Regions from separate parts of the Bacillus smithii genome, predicted to be linked through region 1. Evidence: a T-box and tRNA genes for the amino acid it is inferred to sense, from the RefSeq annotation. Region 1 holds a T-box; the other holds one or more tRNA genes.
The links. A T-box is a leader RNA that pairs with one kind of tRNA and senses whether it is charged. The one in region 1 lies ahead of BSM4216_RS11300 (valine--tRNA ligase), so its partner is inferred to be a tRNA-Val.

Region 1 (3,523 bases):
ATCATGGCAAACCGGGAAGCGTTCCAAATTTTATTGGCAAAATTCCAGACAGACTCAATTTTTTCAATACTGAAACGCAAATCTTGTCCCGGAGAACTTCCCGTTGCAAGGAAATAGCGGAGTGAATCAGCCCCGTATTGATCGATGACATCCATCGGGTCTACCCCGTTTCCAAGCGATTTGCTCATTTTTCGGCCTTCCGCATCACGGACAAGTCCATGAATAAGAACGTCCTTAAACGGCCGTTTCCTAGTAAATTCCAATCCTTGAAAAATCATTCTTGAGACCCAGAAGAAAATGATATCATACCCAGTGACAAGAGCATCAGTCGGATAATAGCGTTTGTAATCCGATGCTTCTGTATCCGGCCAACCCATAGTGGAAAATGGCCAAAGCGCCGAGCTGAACCATGTATCAAGAACGTCCGGATCCTGCTCCCAATTCTCAATATCTTTAGGCGGTTCCATATCAACGTAAATTTCACCGGTTTCTTTATGATACCAAGCCGGAATTCGATGGCCCCACCATAGCTGACGGGAAATGCACCAATCGCGGATGTTTTCCATCCAATGCAAGTACGTTTTTTCAAATCGTTCGGGTACAAAGTGAACTTTGTCTTTCCCTTTTTGCCATTCAATAGCCGCTTTAGCCAACGGTTCCATTTTCACGAACCATTGTGTTGATAAAAATGGTTCAACAACTGCGCCGCTTCGTTCAGAATGCCCAACTGAATGCATGTGTTCTTCAATTTTGAAAAGAACACCTTGTTCCTTTAGATCTTTAACAATCTGCTTACGGCATTCAAAACGGTCCATTCCTTGATATTGAAGGGCATTCTCATTCATGGTGCCGTCTTCGTTCATGACTAATATCCGTTCCAAATTATGGCGGTTGCCCACTTCAAAGTCATTCGGATCGTGCGCCGGCGTAATTTTTACGGCTCCGGAGCCAAATTCCATATCGACATATTCATCGCCGATAATCGGGATTTCCCGGCCAACGATCGGCAAAATCACCGTTTTGCCAATAAGATGCTTATACCGTTCATCATCCGGATGAACAGCTACCGCCGTATCACCCAGCATCGTTTCCGGACGGGTAGTCGCCACTTCAATATAGCCAGAACCGTCTTTGAGCGGATATTTCATATGGTAGAAAGCGCCTTTTACTTCTTTATAGACGACTTCAATATCGGACAAAGCTGTTTTCGTCACCGGGTCCCAGTTGATGATGTACTCTCCGCGATAAATGAGCCCTTTGCGGTAAAGAGAAACGAACACTTTTCTAACCGCTTTTGAAAGTCCTTCATCGAGAGTAAAACGTTCACGGCTATAGTCCAGGCCAAGGCCGAGTTTAGCCCATTGTTTACGAATAAAATCGGCATACTCTTTTTTCCATTTCCAAACTTCCTCTAAAAACTTTTCCCGGCCTAGATCGTAGCGGGACTTTCCTTCTTCCCGAAGTTTTTGCTCCACTTTTGCCTGCGTAGCAATTCCTGCATGGTCCATGCCCGGAAGCCAAAGGACATCGTAACCTTGCATGCGTTTCATACGCGTTAAAATGTCTTGCAAAGTAGTATCCCAAGCATGCCCCAAATGAAGCTTTCCGGTCACATTGGGCGGCGGGATCACAATCGTATAAGGTTGTTTTTCTGGATCATCTTTTGCTTCAAAAAATTTACCGTTTACCCACCATTCGTATCTTCCCGCTTCTACAGCGCGCGGGTCATACTTTGGCGGCATCTTCACATCGTGATTCTCCACAGCGTTTCCTCCTTTTCAATTCAAAATAAAAAACTCCCATCGCCAAAAGGACGAAAGGAGTTGTCTTCGTGGTACCACCTTTTTTCCGGATCGAAATCCGGCACTCTTTCGGATAACGGGTTTTCCCGGCTTCGGCTACTAAATCGTTTCACAGAAGCAGCTCGAGGGCGACCTTCCGATGAATCCGCTCAGGAATCTTTCAGCCATGGATTCCCTCTCTAAAAGAGCGGTGATCACCGTACTCCTCCCTTTCCAAGCCATTAATCGATACTATATTATCATTCAGCTTTTATCTTTTTTCGTTGTCGCAATAACAGCGTTCCTTCTGTTTCAACCATTATATTAGCGAATTTGCCACCAGTTCGTCAATGATTATCGCCATTTTTCCTGTTTTTTAGACAATGCTGTTGTCTTTTTCGATATAAAAATTAAAACGGAAGTTGAGAAGTTTAAACTATTTTTCGAATATTTCGTTTCGATAAAAATTTGCAAAAAATATTATTATATAGTAATGACGAAGATTTAAACCTGTTATATAATAGATTTTGAAAGCGATCACGAAAAGGGGGAACACCAAAGTGAGGATCAACTTCAATAATTTAACCGTAAGGGTTATTATTGGAATTTTATTAGGAATCATTGTCGGCATCCTATTTCCAGAATTTGCATCAAAGCTAAAAATTTTAGCTGATTGGTTCATTAAATTAATTAAAATGTTGATAGCGCCTATTATCTTCTTAACCGTTGTCACAGGAATCGGCGGCATGGGAGATATGAAAAAAGTCGGACGGATCGGCGGAAAGGCCCTTATTTATTTTGAAGTCGTCAGCACTATAGCATTAGCGATCGGCATGATCGTCGTCAATATCGTCCAACCAGGCAAAGGCTTTGATTTATCCGGTGCTAAACACGAAGATATTTCCCAGTATGTATCACAAGCAAAAGAAACAGGGCACGGTTTTATTGATTTTATTTCCAGCATCATTCCGGACAGCGTTGTAGGAGCGTTGGCTAAAGGCGATTTACTTCCTATTTTATTTTTTGCTGTCTTATTTGGACTCGCAGCAGCGTCCTTGGGAAAAAAAGTATCACCTGTCATCAAATTGTTTGAACAATTAACAGATATTTTCTTTAAAATTGTCAATATGATTATGAAATTTTCTCCGATTGCTGCATTTGGAGCCATGGCCTACACCATCGGACAATTCGGAGTTGGATCCCTTGTCAACCTCGGAAAACTGATGGGTTCCATCTACTTAACTATGTTCCTATTTGTTTTTATTATTCTCGGATTGATTGCCAAATTGTTTAAATTTAATATTTTAAAATTTATCGCTTATATTAAAGAAGAACTACTGCTCGTTTTAGGTACGTCTTCTTCTGAATCCGCTTTACCGACTTTAATGAAAAAATTAGAAAATTTCGGTTGTTCTAAATCCGTTGTGGGTCTTGTCGTTCCAACCGGCTACTCCTTTAATTTGGATGGAACAGCCATCTATCTATCGATGGCAGCGATGTTTATTGCCCAGGCTTACGGGGTTCATTTAACCATCGGACATCAAATTATGCTGCTTGCTCTTTTGATGTTGACCTCAAAAGGAGCAGCTGGGGTGACTGGCTCTGGTTTTATTACGCTCGCAGCGACGCTTTCAGCTTTTCCGATGATACCCGTTGAAGGAATCGCATTGTTAATCGGCGTCGATCGATTTATGTCAGAAGCGCGCGCCATTACGAATATCATTGGAAATGCAGTTGCAACG
Region 2 (3,523 bases), 1.1 Mb from region 1:
TCTAATAAAAACATCCATTCACTTGTACCCCCGCTCCAGCGGCAATATATAAATACGAATCAACGAAAAAGAAAGTTTCAAAAATCTTCTCTTCCATCATAACAAATATTGACCTAATCAAGTTTGCACATTTTTGAAAACGGATATGATAATAATAAAAATCAGCAAAAGCGGTGATAGACAATGTCAACAACAGAACATGACTTGCTTCTTCAAATTGAAAACTGCCGAGTTGAAATGATTTCCCAGGCAATGAAAACTTCTTTTGCAAATGATGAAGTGCTTGCATTAAGTGTAAAGCTGGATCAGCTTTTGAATCTGTATGAATCTAAAAGTCCAAAATAAACGCAGCAACCTCGTATGCAGGAGGCTGCTGTCTATGAAATGGACATAAATGCAACCGCTGCTATGGCCGCTTTATATTTGGAAGAGATTTTTTGAATTTCAAGTACAGCAGAATCTTTCCCACTCTTCGAACAATTTTGTTTGTAAACAACATCCGCAATGCGAAAGTTCGTCCAAACGAAAGTCTATTAGATTAAAATCAAGAATATCATTATTTTGTCTTAAAATTAGAAACATTTTCTTCCTACTTAAATTAAGAATCAAATGATAATGTATCTAGAGCTGATCCAAATAGAAAAAGCCTCAAACCTAACGGTTTAAGGCAAAAAACGTAAGCTTCCTATCTGAACTGAAAATGGAGCCTAGCGGGATCGAACCGCTGACCTCCTGCGTGCGATGCAGGCACTCTCCCAGCTGAGCTAAGGCCCCATATCTTCCGGCAAATAGAGCGGAAGACGGGACTCGAACCCGCGACCCCCACCTTGGGAAGGTGGTGTTCTACCACTAAACTACTTCCGCAAATACAAAACAATGAGCCATGGAGGATTCGAACCTCCGACCCTCTGATTAAAAGTCAGATGCTCTACCTACTGAGCTAATGGCTCATCAAAAAACAATAAAAAAATCCTTCAAAAGGATCAACAATAATGGCTGGGCTAGCTGGATTCGAACCAGCGCATGACGGAGTCAAAGTCCGTTGCCTTACCGCTTGGCTATAGCCCAATGATGAATGAACATTATTAGGATATCCAACGATACAAAAACTATTCAAAATTAAATGGTGGAGGGGGACGGATTCGAACCGCCGAACCCTGAGGGAGCGGATTTACAGTCCGCCGCGTTTAGCCACTTCGCTACCCCTCCGCTGCTGGTGCCGGCTGTAGGACTTGAACCCACAACCTACTGATTACAAGTCAGTTGCTCTACCAATTGAGCTAAGCCGGCTTGTTTAAGTATGGTGGAGGTTGACGGGATCGAACCGCCGACCCCTTGCTTGTAAGGCAAGTGCTCTCCCAGCTGAGCTAAACCTCCATTGAGGATGACCCGTACGGGATTCGAACCCGTGTTACCGCCGTGAAAGGGCGGTGTCTTAACCACTTGACCAACGGGCCAAAAAAATCACAGGAAAGCTTCCAACCGGGCTCGAACCGGTGACCTCTTCCTTACCATGGAAGTGCTCTACCTGCTGAGCTATGGAAGCATGGCTCCGCAGGTAGGATTCGAACCTACGACCGATCGGTTAACAGCCGATTGCTCTACCACTGAGCTACTGCGGAACGATATCGCCTGGCGACGTCCTACTCTCGCAAGGGGAATCCCCTCACTACCATCGGCGCTGAAGAGCTTAACTTCCGTGTTCGGGATGGGAACGGGTGTGACCTCTTCGCCATTGTCACCAGACGTTCAAGACAGGTAATATTATAACATAAATTATGCAGATTGCAATAACAAATGGATATTTAGGAAAAAATTATTCCTTCAAAACTAGATAGAAGAAGCAGTTTCACCGATTTCGCGCTTTCTTTTGGTTAAGTCCTCGATCGATTAGTATCCGTCAGCTCCACGTGTCACCACGCTTCCACCTCGGACCTATCTACCTGATCATCTTTCAGGGATCTTACTTTCCGAAGAAATGGGAAATCTCATCTTGAGGGGGGCTTCATGCTTAGATGCTTTCAGCACTTATCCCTTCCGCACATAGCTACCCAGCGATGCCTCTGGCGAGACAACTGGTACACCAGCGGTGCGTCCATCCCGGTCCTCTCGTACTAAGGACAGCTCCTCTCAAATTTCCTGCGCCCGCGACGGATAGGGACCGAACTGTCTCACGACGTTCTGAACCCAGCTCGCGTACCGCTTTAATGGGCGAACAGCCCAACCCTTGGGACCGACTACAGCCCCAGGATGCGATGAGCCGACATCGAGGTGCCAAACCTCCCCGTCGATGTGGACTCTTGGGGGAGATAAGCCTGTTATCCCCGGGGTAGCTTTTATCCGTTGAGCGATGGCCCTTCCATACGGAACCACCGGATCACTAAGCCCGACTTTCGTCCCTGCTCGACTTGTAGGTCTCGCAGTCAAGCTCCCTTCTGCCTTTGCACTCTGCGAATGATTTCCAACCATTCTGAGGGAACCTTTGGGCGCCTCCGTTACCTTTTAGGAGGCGACCGCCCCAGTCAAACTGCCCACCTGACACTGTCTCCCACCCCGATCAGGGGTGCGGGTTAGAATTTCAGTACAGCCAGGGTAGTATCCCACCGGCGCCTCCACCGAAGCTGGCGCTCCGGTTTCCAAGGCTCCTACCTATCCTGTACAAGCTGTACCAAAATTCAATATCAGGCTGCAGTAAAGCTCCACGGGGTCTTTCCGTCCTGTCGCGGGTAACCTGCATCTTCACAGGTACTATAATTTCACCGAGTCTCTCGTTGAGACAGTGCCCAGATCGTTACGCCTTTCGTGCGGGTCAGAACTTACCTGACAAGGAATTTCGCTACCTTAGGACCGTTATAGTTACGGCCGCCGTTTACTGGGGCTTCGGTTCGCACCTTCAAGCAAAGCTTTAAGCGCTCCCCTTAACCTTCCAGCACCGGGCAGGCGTCAGCCCCTATACTTCGCCTTACGGCTTCGCAGAGACCTGTGTTTTTGCTAAACAGTCGCCTGGGCCTATTCACTGCGGCTTCTCGGGGCTATGCACCCCAAAAAGCACCCCTTCTCCCGAAGTTACGGGGTCATTTTGCCGAGTTCCTTAACGAGAGTTCTCTCGCACACCTTAGGATTCTCTCCTCGCCTACCTGTGTCGGTTTGCGGTACGGGCACCTTTTTCCTCGCTAGAGGCTTTTCTTGGCAGTGTGGAATCAGGAACTTCGGTACTATATTTCCCTCGCCGTCACAGCTTGAGGTTAGTGGCAACGGGATTTGCCTCGCTGCCCCTCTTACTGCTTGGACGCACATCCAGCAGTGCGCTTACCCTATCCTCCTGCGTCCCCCCATCGCTCAAACGGAAAAGAGGTGGTACAGGAATATCAACCTGTTGTCCATCGCCTACGCCTGTCGGCCTCGGCTTAGGTCCCGACTAACCCTGAGAGGACGAGCCTTCCTCAGGAAACCTTAGGCATTCGGTGGAAGGGATTCTCACCCTTCTTTCGCTACTCATACCGGCATTCTCACTTCTAAGCGC

Region 2: it encodes a tRNA-Val, which carries the amino acid that the T-box ahead of BSM4216_RS11300 (valine--tRNA ligase) is inferred to sense. The anticodon was not compared.

What each region holds. Positions count from the first base shown of each region.
Region 1 is NZ_CP012024.1:2,404,338-2,407,860, forward strand. Features, by position in the region: gene BSM4216_RS11300 (valine--tRNA ligase) at 1-1,742, opposite strand, end outside; T-box leader at 1,807-2,027, opposite strand; gene BSM4216_RS11305 (dicarboxylate/amino acid:cation symporter) at 2,342-3,523, shown strand, end outside.
Region 2 is NZ_CP012024.1:167,011-170,533, reverse strand. Features, by position in the region: gene sigW (RNA polymerase sigma factor SigW) at 1-18, opposite strand, end outside; gene BSM4216_RS15960 (aspartyl-phosphate phosphatase Spo0E family protein) at 184-345, shown strand; tRNA gene BSM4216_RS00915 (tRNA-Ala) at 702-774, opposite strand; tRNA gene BSM4216_RS00910 (tRNA-Gly) at 793-864, opposite strand; tRNA gene BSM4216_RS00905 (tRNA-Lys) at 878-950, opposite strand; tRNA gene BSM4216_RS00900 (tRNA-Gln) at 994-1,068, opposite strand; tRNA gene BSM4216_RS00895 (tRNA-Tyr) at 1,125-1,209, opposite strand; tRNA gene BSM4216_RS00890 (tRNA-Thr) at 1,215-1,290, opposite strand; tRNA gene BSM4216_RS00885 (tRNA-Val) at 1,302-1,377, opposite strand; tRNA gene BSM4216_RS00880 (tRNA-Glu) at 1,386-1,457, opposite strand; tRNA gene BSM4216_RS00875 (tRNA-Thr) at 1,474-1,546, opposite strand; tRNA gene BSM4216_RS00870 (tRNA-Asn) at 1,548-1,622, opposite strand; rRNA gene rrf (5S ribosomal RNA) at 1,631-1,746, opposite strand; rRNA gene BSM4216_RS00860 (23S ribosomal RNA) at 1,871-3,523, opposite strand, start outside.